Regions from separate parts of the Nocardiopsis sp. NPDC055879 genome, predicted to be linked through region 2. Evidence: predicted binding sites of a transcription regulator. Region 2 holds the regulator's gene; the other holds the start of a gene.
The links. The regulator LexA, encoded in region 2, represses DNA repair genes until DNA is damaged. The targets are predictions, from matches to a motif close to TCGAACANNTGTTCGA.

Region 1 (7,441 bases), on a different contig from region 2:
CACCGTGGACGTGGCGGGCCGCCCCGCCGGTGACGTGGTCGTCGCCCTGGCCCTGGCCGAGGCCCTGGACGGTGGCCGTGGTGCCTACGGCGTGGGTGAGGGAGCCTCCGGGTTCCTTCCCGAACCCCTGCCCGAAGCCAGGAGTGGGGACGCGCCCTCGGAGATCGAGGCCGATGCGGCGGCCAGGACCACGGAGTGAACGCCGTGCGCGGACTGACCGGCGCCGCCCTGGGAGGCCTGTCCGCCCACTGCGCCTACCGGTGGCTGACACGGCGCCGCGACCATCTTTGGGAGCGGGTGAACTTCCGCGGTCGTACCGTCACCCTGCAAGCGGGGACCGCGTTGGCGTCGGGGATGTGCGCGGCCATGGCCCTGACCCCCGGAACCGACCCGAGGGTGCGGGCCGCCTCGACGCTGGCCGCCGCCGGTGCCGCCGCCTTCGGCGCGTACGACGACCTGTCCGGCTCGGCCGAGACCAAGGGCCTGCGCGGCCACCTGGGTGCGCTGGCCCGAGGCCGCGTCACCACCGGAGCGGTCAAGATGGCGGGCATCGGCGCCACCGGTGTGGCCGCCGCGTCGCTGCTGCGGCGGGGCCCGGCCGACACCCTGGTCGACGGGGCCTTGATCGCGGCCGGCGCCAACCTGGTCAACCTGTTCGACCTGCGCCCCGGGCGCGCGGTGAAGTTCGCCCTGCTGGCCGCCGCCCCGGCGCTGACCACCCCGGCCGCACCGCTGGTCGGCCCGTTGGTGGGGGCCTCCATCGCCCTGCTCCCCGACGAACTGGCCGAACGTTCCATGCTCGGCGACACGGGCGCCAACGCCTTGGGCGCCGCGCTGGGGGTGGCCGCCGTGGTGCGGGCCCCGCGACCGGTCCGGCTGGCCCTGCTCGGTGGCGTGAGCGCCCTGACCCTGGCCGGTGAGGTCACCGGCTTCTCCCGGGTGATCGACCGTGTGCCGCTGTTGCGCCGCCTGGACCACTGGGGTCGGTCGCCGACATGACCCGTGGTGTGGCCACGGCGGCCGCGCTCATCGCCGTGGTCACCGTGGGGGCGAGGTCGGCGGGTTTCGGTCGTACCGTCGTCTTCTCCCAGACGGTCGGTGACACCTGTCTGGGCACCGCCTACGTCACGGCGAACCAGCTGCCGGCGGTTCTGTTCGAGATCGTCATCGGTGGGGCCCTGACCGCCATGGTGGTCCCCGTCCTGGCGGTGGCGGTCCGGCGGGACGAACATGAACAGGTGCGGCACACCGTTTCCGCGCTGGTCACCTGGGTCCTGCTGCTCTCCCTGCCGCTGGCCGCCCTGTTGGCCCTGGCCTCGGTGCCGGCGATGACGCTGATGTTGGGGACGGGCCTGGGGTGTGATGGCGCCGCGTTGATCTCCCTGGCCGCGCGCATGCTCGTGGTGTTCGCCCCGCAGGTCGTCTTCTACGGGCTGGCCGCCGTGCTCTTCGGGGTGGCGCAGGCCCATCGGCGCTTCCTCGGTCCGGCCCTGGCCCCGTTGGTCTCCAGTCTGGTGGTGGTCGCCGCCTACCTGGCCTTCGTTCCCTTGGGGTCCGGACACCGTCAGGAACCGCAAACCCTGCCCCTCGGCGCCGAACTCACGCTCTCGTTGGGGACCACGGCGGGGGTGGTGGCCCTGTTCGTCACGGCGCTGGTGTCCGCCCGGGGCCTGGGGATCCGTCTCAGGGCACGCCTGACCTTCCCGCCCGGGGTGGGGGAGCGGGTGCGGTCCCTGGCCACCGCCTCCCTGCTGCCGTTGGTGGTGATGCAGGCGTCGCTCCTGTTGGCGGTGGTGTTGGCCAACCGGGGTGGGGGAGCGGGTGCGGCGGTGCACCACAGCTACGCGTGGGCGCTGTTCACCCTGCCCTACGGGGTGATCGCGGTGCCCGTGGCCACCAGTGCCTTCACCGAACTGGCGGTGGCGCACGCCGAACACGACCGGTCCCGGTTCGCCCGCTTGCTGGCGGGTGGGGTCAGGGCCGTGGTGGTGATCACCGCCGCGGCGGGCACCGCGCTGGCCGCGGCGGCCGGTCCGCTCGCGACGGTCCTGGCCCGGGTCGATCCCCTGCCCTTGGAACGAGGGCTGCTCGCCTACGCGCCCGGGGTGGTGGGTTTCGCGCTGGTGGCGCTGCTGAGCCGGGCCCTGTACGCCTCCCACGACGGCAGGCGGGCCGCCATCGCGCAGGTCACGGGGTGGCTGGTGGTCATGGTGTGCTCTTGTGCCCTGGTGTGGGCGTTGCCGGCCGGGTGGGCGATCACGGGGTTGGGCTCCGCCACCACCGTCGGTACGGGGCTGGCCGCGGTGCTGCTGTGCGCCGCGGTGATGAGTGTGCACGGACGTGACAGTCTGGCCGGACTGTCACGTTCGTTGGCGGCGGCGGTGCCGGCCGGGGTGGTCGGCGCGGTCGCGGGTAGGGCGGTGGCCGCGGTGTCGGCGCCGACCGGGGTCTGGGCGGCCGTGGGGACGGCGCTGGTGTCGGGCGGGGCGGCGCTGGTGGTGTTCGGCGCGGTCGTGGCCCTGTTGGACCGGTCGGCGGTGCGCGTGGTGAGCGGTCGGGCCCGGAAGGTACTCGAACGCAGGAGGGGGACACGGTGAACGGCAGGATCGCGCTGGTGGTCGGGACCAGTACCGGAGGTGTGGGCCGCCATGTGCGCTCGTTGGGGGCGGGGTTGCTCAGACGCGGATACCGGGTGGCGGTGGTCGGCCCGCCCGAGGTCGAGCGGGAGTTCGGTTTCACCGAGGCCGGGATGCGGTTCTCGCCGGTGCGGATCGGCACGGGGCCCTCATGGTCCGACCCCGGGGCGGTACTGCGGTTGCGGGCCGTGCTCGGTGGTGCGGACGTGGTGCACGCGCACGGTCTGCGCGCCGGTGCCCTGTGCGCCCTGGCCGGGGCGCGTCCGCTGGTGGTGACAGCGCACAACGGGCCGCCCCGGACGGAAGGGCCGCCGGCCGCGGTCTATCCGGTGCTGGAGCGGATCGTGGCGTTGCGCGCCGACGCCGTGCTGGGGGTCTCCGGTGACCTGGTGGAGCGGTTGCGGGCGGCGGGGGCCGAGGGCGCGCGCATGGCGGTGGTGGCGGCGCCGGGGACGGGGCGGGAGCTCAAGGGCCGTGAGGAGACCCGCCGCGACCTGGCGGTTTCACCGGAGAGACCATTGCTGCTCACGGTGGCGCGTCTGGCCGAGCAGAAGGGGATCGACATGCTGCTGGACGCGGCGTCGACGCTCGCCGGCCGGACGCCCGAACCGGTGGTGGTGATCGCCGGGGACGGACCGTTGTGGGGAGAGTTGCACGACGTGGCCGCGGAGATGGACGCGGACGTGCGCATGTTGGGTCGTCGTGACGACGTGGCGGACCTGTTGGCCGCCGCCGACGTGTTCTGTCTCACCAGCCGCTGGGAGGGTCCTTCCCTGGTGATCATGGAGGCTTTGCGGGCCGGTCTGCCGGTGGTGGCCACCCGGGTGGGCGGCATTCCCGATCTGTACGCGGGCACGGTGCTGATGGTGCCGCCCGGGGACCCTAGGGCGTTCGCCGCCGCGGTCGGGCGGGTGCTCGACGATCCCGGGCTCGCCGACGACCTGCGCGCGCGTTCACGCGAGGCGGCGCGGTCGTTGCCCACGGAGGAGGACGTGTTGGAGTCGGTGTGTTCGATCTACAAGACGGTGGCCCGATGGTGAGGGCGTTCGGCAAGGGGGATATGGCTCTCCGGAATGGTCGTTACCACCGTCGGGGCGACTTCCCCCCGGGTGTGGTTCATGGCATCCTGAGGACCGGCTCGGATGGCGTACCCTTTGTTGGTGCGCTTCTTGCGCCTGCTTCACCACGTGAGGGGAGTATCCCTGTCGCGGCGGCGCCGTCATCACGGACCACAACGTTGTGTTCCCGGTTCCGTCGGTCCACACCTTTGAGGTGCGGGCGGGAGAGACCTCCGGTTAGTTTTCGTGCGCGCACAACGCTCGCGCGCACCGACCGGAGGAGAATCCGTCAGTGAACGTTCCCCTGTGGGTCTGGGCTGCCACCATCGCGGCCATGATCCTGATCCTTGCCGTGGATCTGATCATCGTCGATCGCCCCTGGAGTAAGACCAAGGGCCCGATGGAATTCGGGATGAAGCAGGCCGGCTGGTGGGCGGTCTTCTACATCGGCCTCGCCGTGGTCTTCGGTTTCGGTGTCATGTACTTCGGCGGTGGCACCGCGGGTGCCGAGTACTTCGCCGGCTTCGTCACCGAGAAAAGCCTGAGCATCGACAACCTGTTCGTCTTCTATCTGTTGTTGACGGGCTTCGCGGTGCCCAAGAAGTACCAGCACGAGGTGTTGCTGGTCGGCATCGTCATCGCGATCGTGATGCGCGGCATCTTCATCGTCCTGGGCGCCCAGGTCATCAACGCCTGGAGCGAGGTCTTCTACCTCTTCGGCGTCTTCCTCATCTACACCGGTTACAAGATCATCCGGGACCACCTCAAGGGTGACGAGGACGACAAGGACTTCACGCAGACCCCGGTGGTCCGCCTGGTCAAGCGTTTCTGGCCGGTGACGAACGACTACCACGACGCCAAGATGACCGTGAAGCTCGACGGCCGTCGTCACGTGACCCCGATGCTGCTGGTGATCGTCGCGATCGGTGTCATCGACCTGGTCTTCGCCGTCGACTCCATCCCGGCGATCTTCGGTCTGACCCAGGACGCCTACATCGTCTTCACCGCCAACGCCTTCGCCCTGATGGGTCTGCGTCAGCTGTACTTCCTCCTGGCCGGTCTCATGGACCGCCTGGCCTACATCAGCTGGGGCCTGTCGGCGATCATGGTCTTCATCGGCGTGAAGATGATCCTGCACGCGCTGCACGAGAACGGCGTGCACGTCATCGAGGTCGGTATCGGCACCTCGCTGACCGTCATCCTGGGCATCATGACCATCACCATCATCGGCAGCCTGATCAAGTCGCGCTCGGACGAGGGCAAGGACAAGCGGGCCGAGGTGGAGACGGACAGCTCCGCCGACCGGTCCTGAGGGCCCTGGAGAACTTCAAAGAACCCCAGATATTCGAACGGTTGTTCGTCTATAGTGGTGGTGGTCTGACGCCGACGCGTCATGGCCACCACCACTTCTGCTTGGTGGAAGAAACCGTCACGGGCGATCGTTAGTCTTGGCGGACGGGGGAGGTGACCCCCTCCCCACATCCCCGCCATGGCCCGGACGGGCCTGCGACCGCCGTACCGCGAAGGATGTCTCACTCGATGGTCGAACAACTGGTGGTCCGTGGAGCACGGGAGCACAACCTCAAGGACGTCTCCCTGGATCTGCCCCGCGACTCCATGATCGTGTTCACGGGCCTCTCCGGCTCGGGCAAGTCCTCACTCGCCTTCGACACGATCTTCGCCGAGGGCCAGCGCCGCTATGTCGAGTCACTGTCGGCGTACGCCCGTCAGTTCCTCGGACAGATGGACAAACCCGACGTCGATTTCATCGAGGGCCTCTCGCCCGCGGTCTCCATCGACCAGAAGTCCACCAGCCGCAACCCGCGTTCCACGGTGGGGACCATCACCGAGGTCTACGACTACCTGCGCCTGTTGTGGGCGCGCGTGGGCGTGCCGCACTGCCCAGAGTGCCACCGCGAGATCGCCCGGCAGAGCCCTCAGCAGATCGTCGATCGGGTCATGGAGATGACCGAGGGCACCCGTTTCCAGGTGCTCGCCCCGGTCGTGCGCGGCCGTAAGGGCGAGTACGTCGAACTCTTCAAGGACCTGCAGTCCAAGGGCTTCACCCGCGCCATGGTCGACGGCCGGGCGGTACGCCTGGACGAGACGCCCAAGCTGGGACGCTACGACAAGCACGAGATCTCCGTGGTCGTGGACCGTCTCAGCGTCAAGCCCGGATCCCTGGGTCGACTCACCGACTCGGTCGAAACGGCGCTGAAGCTGGCCGGGGGCACCATCGTCCTGGACTTCGTCGACCTGGAGAACGACGACCCCGAGCGGGAGAAGGTCTTCTCCGAGCACCTGTACTGCCCCTACGACGACCTGTCCTTCGAGCAGCTCGAACCGCGTTCCTTCTCCTTCAACGCCCCCTACGGCGCCTGCCCCGACTGCTCCGGTCTGGGCACCCGCATGGAGGTCGACGGCGACCTGCTCGTGCCCGACCCGGAGAAGACGCTCGCCGACGGCGCCATCGCCCCCTGGTCGGGCGGCCCGAACGGCGGTTACTGGGAACGCATCCTCAAGGCCCTGGGCGAGGCCATCGGCTTCGACACCGACACCGCCTGGGAGCGACTGCCCCGGCAGGCCCGCAAGGCCATCCTGGAGGGGCACGACACCCAGGTCCACGTGAGCTACCGCAACCGGTACGGGCGCAGCCGCTCCTACTACACCGAGTTCGAGGGCGTGGTGCCCTGGGTGAAGCGTCGTCACTCCGAGGTGGAGAGCGACCACACCCGTGAGCGCCTCGAAGGCTACATGCGCAGCGTGCCCTGCCCCACCTGCGAGGGCACCCGGCTCAAGCCGGTGGTGCGCGCGGTGACGATCGGCGGCAGGTCCATCGCCGACGTCGCCTCGATGTCGCTGAGCGAGAGCGCCGCCTTCCTGGCCGACCTGAGGCTTTCGGACCGCGACATGGTCATCGCCGCGCAGGTGCTCAAGGAGATCAACGCCCGCCTGGGCTTCCTGCTGGACGTGGGGCTGGACTACCTCAGCCTGGCCCGCTCCTCGGGTTCGCTGTCGGGTGGTGAGGCCCAGCGCATCCGTCTGGCGACCCAGATCGGCTCCGGCCTGGTGGGTGTCCTCTACGTCCTGGACGAGCCCTCCATCGGGCTGCACCAGCGCGACAACGCCCGCCTGTTGGAGACCCTGCAGCGGCTGCGCGACATCGGCAACACCCTCATCGTGGTCGAGCACGACGAGGACACCATCCGAGCCGCCGACTGGATCGTCGACATCGGCCCCGGCGCCGGCGAGCACGGCGGGCACGTGGTGGTCTCCGGCATCGTCGACGAGCTCTACACCGCCACCGACTCGCTGACCGGCGACTACCTGTCGGGACGGCGCGTCATCGAGTTGCCCGAGAAGCGTCGTCCCCTGACCAAGGGGCACGAGTTGGTGGTGCGCGGGGCCCGGGAGAACAACCTGGAGGGCATCGACGTCACCTTTCCGCTGGGCGTGTTCACCGCCGTCACCGGGGTGTCCGGTTCGGGCAAGTCCACGCTGGTCAACGAGATCCTGTACAAGGCGTTGGCCAAGGAGCTCAACGGCGCCCGCGACGTGCCCGGGCGGCACCTGCGGGTCAACGGGATGGGCAAGGTCGACAAGGTGGTGCACGTCGACCAGAGCCCCATCGGTCGTACCCCGCGCTCCAACCCGGCCACCTATTCCGGGGTCTTCGACCACGTGCGCAAGCTGTTCGCGCAGACCACCGACGCCAAGACACGCGGCTACCAGCCGGGCCGGTTCTCC
Region 2 (7,441 bases):
CCATGCTGTTCGCCTCCCCGCCGGAGGAGGACGTCGACTGGGCCGACGTCTCGCCCACCGCCGCGATGAAGTTCCTCAACCGCGCCTACCGCGTCATGCACGAGGCCGGCGCCGCCAGCGAACCCGGCGTGGACTTCACCGAGGGCGACACCGACCTCCGTCGCGCCACCCACCGCTCCATCGACCAGATCACCGCACTGATCGAGGACAAGCGCTTCAACGTGGCCATCGCCCGCTGCATGGAGCTGGTCTCGGCCGCCCGCAAGGCCATCGACTCCGGCCCCGGCGCGGCCGACCCGGCCGTCCGCGAGGCCGCCGAGTTCGTGGCCATCGCCCTGTCCCTGTTCGCTCCCTACGTGGCCGAGGAGGGCTGGGAGAAGCTCGGGCACGTCGGCAGCGTCGCCGTCGGCAACTGGCGCGAGGCCGAACCCGAACTGCTGGTCCAGGAGTCGGTCACCTGCGTGGTGCAGGTGCAGAGCAAAGTCCGCGACAAGCTGTCGGTCTCCCCCGACATCGACCCCGCCGAACTGGAGCGCCTGGCACTGGCCTCGGAGAAGGCCCAAGGCTTCATCGGGGACAAGACGGTCCGCAAGGTCATCGTCCGGGCACCCAAGCTCGTCAACATCGTCGTCGGCTGACACACCCGACGGGGGCGGTGGTCGCGACCGCGGCCCCCGCCCCCTACCGTTGGGCGCAACACACATAGGGAGGCGGTGGCCCGGTGGGCGCTTCGAAGGATGGTCGAGCCCTGCACCGACCGTGGGTGCGGGCGTCGATCATCGCCGCGGGCGCGGTGGTGGTGAGCGCGGCGGCCATCGGTGGCGGCATGTGGGCGACGGCCGACGACCCCGACCTGCCCGGTGGCGACGACACCCACACCGCTGCCCCCACGTGTGCCGCGGTCCCCCAGGACACACTCGCCGAGGTACTGCCCGGGGCCGTCCTGGAGACCGACGACCAAGGTCCCCTGAGCGGCGGGGAGAACACCGTGTGCGTGTGGAGCACCGCGGGGGCCACCGATGGTGACCGGACGATCCTGCGCGTGGACCTGTCGGCCCGCTTCACCGACGCCTCGGCCGAACCCGCCGTCAGTGGCGACGAGGCGGCGGCCCTGGCCCATCAGGCCGTGGTGCCGACCCGGGGCGAACCCGTCGAACTCCCCGGCGCAGCCGGCGCCGAGGTCTGGCGCGGACAGCTCCCCGGCACGGCCGAACTCGCCTTCCACACCACCAACCTGTTCGTACGGGTCACCTACACCGGGGAGTCCGAAGGAGACCCCGTCTCCTTCGAGGACGCCCGGGACACCGCCGTGGACGTGGCCGGACGAATCGGTGAGGCGCTGTGAGCGGTACCTACGAGACCGACCCCGGAGCGCCTCCGCCACAGAGCCGTACCTTCGCGGTCGTCCTCCTCGTCGCGCTCGTGCTGGTGGTGATCGCGTTCACCGGCTGGCTGATCTGGTACCTGCTCCGAGGCGGGGCCGAACACGGCGCCTACGAGGCCGCCCCCGAGTGCGCCATCGGCGAGACCGAGGTCCTGGCCGAGCTCGTTCCCGACCATGAACTGGAGATCGAGGAGACCGTCGGCAGCGCCCAGGACACCTTCGGCACCGGATCGCAGTGCCGTTGGGCCACCCCGCAGGAAGGCGGAACCGCCGTCCCGGCCGCGGCCACGCTCATGCTGGTCGCCGCCCCGGTCGAGGGCGGCGACGAGACCGCCGCCGACACCCTGGAGTCCACCGCGGCGGGCAACGACCCACGACCGATCGACGATCTCGGTGACCAGGCCCTGACCTGGGTGGAGATCGGCGCCTTCGAGGTCGGCTGCACCGGTGTGCGCGTCTCCAACCTCTACCTGGAGTCCTGCTACACCGCCTCCACCGACTACGACGCCGTCGGATCGGTCGATGGGGAGGCGGCCGCGGCCGAATCCGAGCGGCTGGTCAGGTCGATCGTGGCGGAACTCCCCGAGAGCATCGAGGCGGACGAGACCGACTGAGCGGTCTCACCACAGACCCTCGACGAACTCCCGCACCGCCGGGGACACCTCTGGCGAGAACGCCCGGTCGGCGTCCAACGCGGCGGCGCCGGGGGAGTCGTCGTACTCGCGCAGCACGTGGTCGACCCCGGCCAGGTCCACCCGCTCGGCCCCCTCCAGACCACCCATCAGCCGGTCGACCTCGTCCCGGGTGATCTGGGCGTCCTCATCGCCCCAGAGCACCAGGACGGGGGTCCGTTCGGGCAACGCGGCGGCCAGTTCGGGCGGGTCGAAGGCATCGATCCAGGCGAGGAAGTCCTGGTTCTGCGGGGAGAACAGACCCGTGGTGTCGCCCTCGGGCAACTCCTGACCGCCCCGTACCGCGGCGCGCGACGTCCGGGCGTGGGACAGCATCCGCACGGCCTCGGCCTCACTGAGCGCACCCTGCGCCTCGGCGGTCCGGACCTGCTCGGAGACCTGACGGTCGATGACGTCGAGCATGCGCGTCCCCGGCGGAGCCGCCAGAACCAAAGCGGGTTCGGCGCCGTCGAGCACCTCGTGCGCGCGTAGCGCGTACAGCGCGCCTTCGCTGTGGCCCACGACGATCGTGCGCTCGGGGTCGACTTCGGGCTGTTCAACCAACGCCGTGTAAGCGGCGGCCATCTGGGCGTCGAAGACCTCGGGATCGACCGGTTCCTCCAGGGCTTCCCTCACCTCGTCGTCGAAGGTGGCGGGGTCGCCGCTGCCCAACTTGTCGTAGCGAAGGGTCGCCACCCCGGCGTCACCGAGCACCCGGGACAGGTTGAGGTTGGTGTCGGCCTCGGGGCGCCCGGCGCTGTTGCCGTCCCGGTCGGTGGGGCCGCTGCCGGAGATGATGAGCGCGCCCGGCACCCCGTTCTCGGAGCCGCTCTCCCGCGGCGCGGTGAACGTGCCGTCGACGGTGAACCCGCCACCCTCGAAGCTGAGCTCGCGCTCGGCACCGCTCACCCCCGGAGGTTCGGGGCCCTCTTCCTCGGCGGGGCCACAGGCCGAGACGAGCAGGGTGAGGGCGGCGATCACCGAGACCGAGCGGCCACGGCGTCGTACGCGGCCGCGGGCGACGGGGGTGTGGGCAGGAATGGACACGCCCTCAGCGTATCGGCCGTGCCCTCCCGCACCATCCCGGCCGTGCCCTGGTGGGCGTGGCCGGGGCGGTGCGGTCGTCGTTCCCGGCCAGGGTCAGACGCGGCGCATGACCGTGACGACCTTGCCGAGGATGGTCGCGGCGTCGCCGTTGATGGGCTCGTAGGCGTCGTTGCGGGGCATCAGCCACACGTGGCCGTCGTCCCCGCGACGCAGCACCTTGACGGTGGCCTCGTCGTCCAACATGGCCGCGACGATGTCGCCGTTCTCGGCGGTGGGCTGCTGGCGGACCACCACGAGGTCGCCGTCGGTGATGGCGGCGTCGGTCATGGAGTCGCCGACCACGGTCAGCATGAACAGCCGACCCTCGCCGACCAGCTGACGCGGTAGCGCCAGGACGTCCTCGACCGATTCCTCGGCCAGGATCGGGCCACCGGCGGCGATCCGACCGATCAGCGGCACCGCGGCGGCCCGGGTCGCGTCGGCGGTGAGCTCCTCGGGCTTGATGCTCTGCGCGGTGTCGCGGCCGGGGGCGCGCAGTTCGACCGCGCGCGGCCGGTTCTGGTCCCGGTGCAGGTAGCCCTTGCGCTGGAGCACCTTGAGTTGGTGCGCGACGCTGGAAGGGCTGGAAAGACCGACGGCGTTCCCGATCTCTCGGATGGACGGCGGAAAACCGCGCTCGCGCACATAACGCTGGATGCAGTTGAGAACGCTTTGCTGGCGCGCGGTCAGTTTGGGGGCTTCGGGCACGGCACCGCCCGTGTCACCCACGGGCGAAAGAACGGTGGTGTTTCCGGGGTCGACGACCTCGGTGTTGTCCTCCGGCACGGCCGGGCCTCCTCGGCGTTCGGTTCGGTCAGGGCCTGTTCGGGTGGCCGGTGACGGGTCCGTCGTCTCACGAGTGGGCGAGACGGCGAAACCGGTGGGAAATCAAGGTCAAGATTAGTCGTTGCACACGGTGATATCAAACAAGCGTTCGAGCGGCCGAGGACGGCGACTTCGCCTTTTCGGCGGGCCTTTCCGATGACCCTCGGTTAAGTATGTACACGCGTTCCCTCGCCGCTGTCCGTCGAATGCCGAAAACGGCTTTCCCGGTGCTTCGCCCGAGGCGGCCCCGGAGCGTGTCCCCGGAGGTCGCGTGGATGCCGGAAAGCCCGCCGGGCAAGGGATTCCTCACCTGTGGAACGCGCGCCGAACGGGGTCCCCCCGGGTGCGGTCCCCTTATCCTTGGAAGCGACCCCCCGACGTATTCGAGACCTCCTCCCCGGTGGAGGCGGGTCCTGAGCCCCCACTTGAGGAACACGCCTAGGGGCGGGTTGCGACCCGTGCCCCCGGGGTCTAGGTTCGACCACAACATCTGGTGTTACCAATGGGGTATGTGCCTAGAAGTTGTGGTTAGGTAGACTCAAGGGTTGTGGTTCGGGTATAGGGAAGCAGGTGAACCAGGATGCATTGTCCGTTCTGCCGTCATCCGGACACCAGGGTGATCGACAGCAGGTCCACCGACGACGGTTCCGCGATCAGGCGACGCCGCTCCTGCCCGGTCTGTGAGCGACGCTTCACCACACAGGAGACCGTCCTGCTCATGGTCGCCAAGCGCTCCGGGGTCACCGAGCCCTTCAGCCGGAGCAAGATCATCGCCGGGGTGCGCCGGGCCTGCCAGGGGCGGCCCGTCTCCGAGGACGCCCTCGCCAAACTCGGCCAACAGGTCGAGGAGGAGATCCGAGGCCGTGGCGTGGCGGAGGTGCCGGCCAACGAGATCGGACTGGCCATCCTCGTCCCGATGCGCGACCTCGACGAAGTCGCCTACCTGCACTTCGCCAGCGTCTATCGGGGCTTCGAGAGCCTGGCGGACTTCGAAGCGGAGATCGCCAGCCTGCGGACCGATCGTGAGGACGGGACGGAGAAGGACCAGGACTCCGATCCGGCCATGCCCACGGCCGACACCGCCTCATAGCGGGCCCGGGCGTTCACCGAAACCGCCCGAGACCGCAGCGACGGCAAGAACCCGCGCGGTCATAGCCGGTCCGCGCACAGCAGACACTTCGGGGAGCGTCATGACGGAGACCAGCAGCGGTTCGACGAGTCGCAAGGGGAAGAAGGGGCCCAAGGGGCTGAAGATCAAGCGCGTCTTCACCACCGAGGGCGTCCATCCCTACGACACCCTCGACTGGGAGCGTCGCGACGTCGTCATGACCAACTGGCGTGACGGCAGCGTCAACTTCGAGCAGCGCGGCGTGGAGTTCCCCACCACCTGGTCGATGAACGCCACCCAGATCGTGGCGAGCAAGTACTTCCGCGGCGCGCTCGGCGCTCCCGAACGCGAGTGGAGCCTCAAGCAGCTCATCGACCGCGTCGTCGGCGTCTACACCGAGACCGGACTCAAGAGCGGCTACTTCGCCTCGGACGAGGACGCCGAGATCTTCGACCACGAGCTCAAGCACGCCCTCGCCAACCAGTACTTCAGCTTCAACTCCCCGGTGTGGTTCAACGTCGGGACCACCTCCTCCCAGCAGGTCTCAGCGTGTTTCATCTTGTCGGTCGACGACACGATGGAGTCGATCCTCGACTGGTACAAGGAGGAGGGGATCATCTTCAAGGGCGGCTCCGGCGCGGGTGTGAACCTGTCCCGCATCCGCTCCAGCAAGGAGCTCCTCTCCTCCGGTGGCACCGCCTCCGGACCGGTCTCCTTCATGCGCGGTGCCGACGCCTCGGCCGGAACCATCAAATCCGGCGGCGCGACCCGTCGGGCCGCCAAGATGGTCGTGCTGGACGTCGACCACCCCGACATCGAGGAGTTCGTCGAGACCAAGGCGCGCGAGGAGCACAAGATCCGTGCCCTGCGCGACGCCGGGTTCGACGTGGACCTGGGCGGCGACGACATGTTCAGCGTCCAGTACCAGAACGCCAACAACTCGGTGCGGGTCTCCGACGCCTTCATGCGCGCCGTGGAGTCCGGTTCCGAGTTCGGGCTGACCTCCCGCACCACCGGCGAGGTCGTCGCCACGGTCGACGCCAAGGACCTGTTCCACCGCATGGCCCGCGCGGCCTGGGAGTGCGCCGACCCCGGCATCCAGTACGACGGCACCATCCAGGACTGGCACACCAACCCCGAGACCGGACGGATCAGCGCGAGCAACCCGTGTTTCCCCGCTGATCAGAAGGTGCTGACCGACCGAGGACACGTCCCCATCGGCGACCTTGTCCGGAGGGCGGCACAGGGTGAGACCTTCGCCGTCTACACGAACGACGTCACGGCGGAGGCGAATCCTCGGGACGCGGTGGTAGCCATCGTCCCCACGCAGTACATGGTCACTGGCACCAACGAGGTCCTCGAACTCCGGTTCTCGGATGGTTCCGTCTTGCGTTGCACCCCGGGGCACCGGGTGTGGACGCGTAATCGCGGCTGGGCGCACGCCGAGGAATTGACGGAGCAGGACCGGATTGTTCGTTCCTTCCAGTACGCTCCTCGGTCGAATCCGATCCAGGAGATCCCGGAAGACGCCCTCGAAGCGGCTCGGAAGGCCGCGAGCCGAACCGGTGTTCGGGAGCTGAACCTGCCGACCAAGTGGGACGAGGACCCGGACCTGGCTCACTACCTGGGGTGGTTGGTCGGCGACGGTTCGATCGATGACGCCAAAGTCGTCACCATCTACGGGACGGCTGAGGAACAAACCGAAATCCTGCCTCGACACCAGGCCCTGATCGAACGTCTCACAGGGCATCGGAGTAAGCCGAGTGCCCAACCCAACGGTACGCAACAGCTCAGGGTCACTCGGAGGGCGATGGTCGCGTTCGTCCGAGCTCTCGGAATGGGTGCGCACGCCGCCGACAAGACAGTGCCGCCCGTGATGTTCGAGGTCTCCGAAGAGACCGTGTTGGGTTTCCTCCAAGGGTTGTTCGACGCGGACGGATGCGCCGTGGATCAGAAGGTGAACGGCACTCGCTACGTCGGTCTGGGCAGCCGCTCCGAAAGGTTGCTCCAGGACGTACAGGAGCTTTTGGCGCCGTTCGAAATCGCGAGCCGTGTCTACCAGGTCTCCCAGGCGAAGAGGGATACGTTCACCTACACGCGCAAGGATGGCACGACCGTCACCTATGGTAGCGAGGGGCCGTTCTACGACCTGCGCATCTCTTCCGCTTCCATGCGGGACTACGCCGCCCTGATCGGTTTTTCTCTGGATAGCAAGACCGCGAAGCTCGGCAGCGCACTCGACCATCGCCGGACCTACAACACGCAGACGACGATCCGCCTGGTCTCACGCGAGTCCCGAGGGTTCGAGACGACCTACAACCTCACCGAGCCGCGTAACCACTCCTATATCGTCGGTGGCACTGTCGT

Region 1: uvrA (excinuclease ABC subunit UvrA) is a predicted target of LexA. The motif match lies at 5,040-5,055, and genes of this name have one in related genera.

What each region holds. Positions count from the first base shown of each region.
Region 1 covers NZ_JBSHCT010000025.1:19,848-27,288, forward strand. The annotation lists gene ACWGKS_RS24760 (copper transporter) at 1-199, shown strand, start outside; gene ACWGKS_RS24765 (hypothetical protein) at 196-999, shown strand; gene murJ (murein biosynthesis integral membrane protein MurJ) at 996-2,597, shown strand; gene ACWGKS_RS24775 (glycosyltransferase family 4 protein) at 2,594-3,676, shown strand; gene ACWGKS_RS24780 (TerC family protein) at 3,987-5,006, shown strand; gene uvrA (excinuclease ABC subunit UvrA) at 5,234-7,441, shown strand, end outside.
Region 2 covers NZ_JBSHCT010000008.1:126,872-134,312, reverse strand. The annotation lists gene leuS (leucine--tRNA ligase) at 1-638, shown strand, start outside; gene ACWGKS_RS11470 (hypothetical protein) at 722-1,345, shown strand; gene ACWGKS_RS11465 (hypothetical protein) at 1,342-1,998, shown strand; gene ACWGKS_RS11460 (alpha/beta hydrolase family protein) at 2,005-3,102, opposite strand; gene lexA (transcriptional repressor LexA) at 3,196-3,870, opposite strand; gene nrdR (transcriptional regulator NrdR) at 4,547-5,056, shown strand; gene ACWGKS_RS11445 (vitamin B12-dependent ribonucleotide reductase) at 5,157-7,441, shown strand, end outside.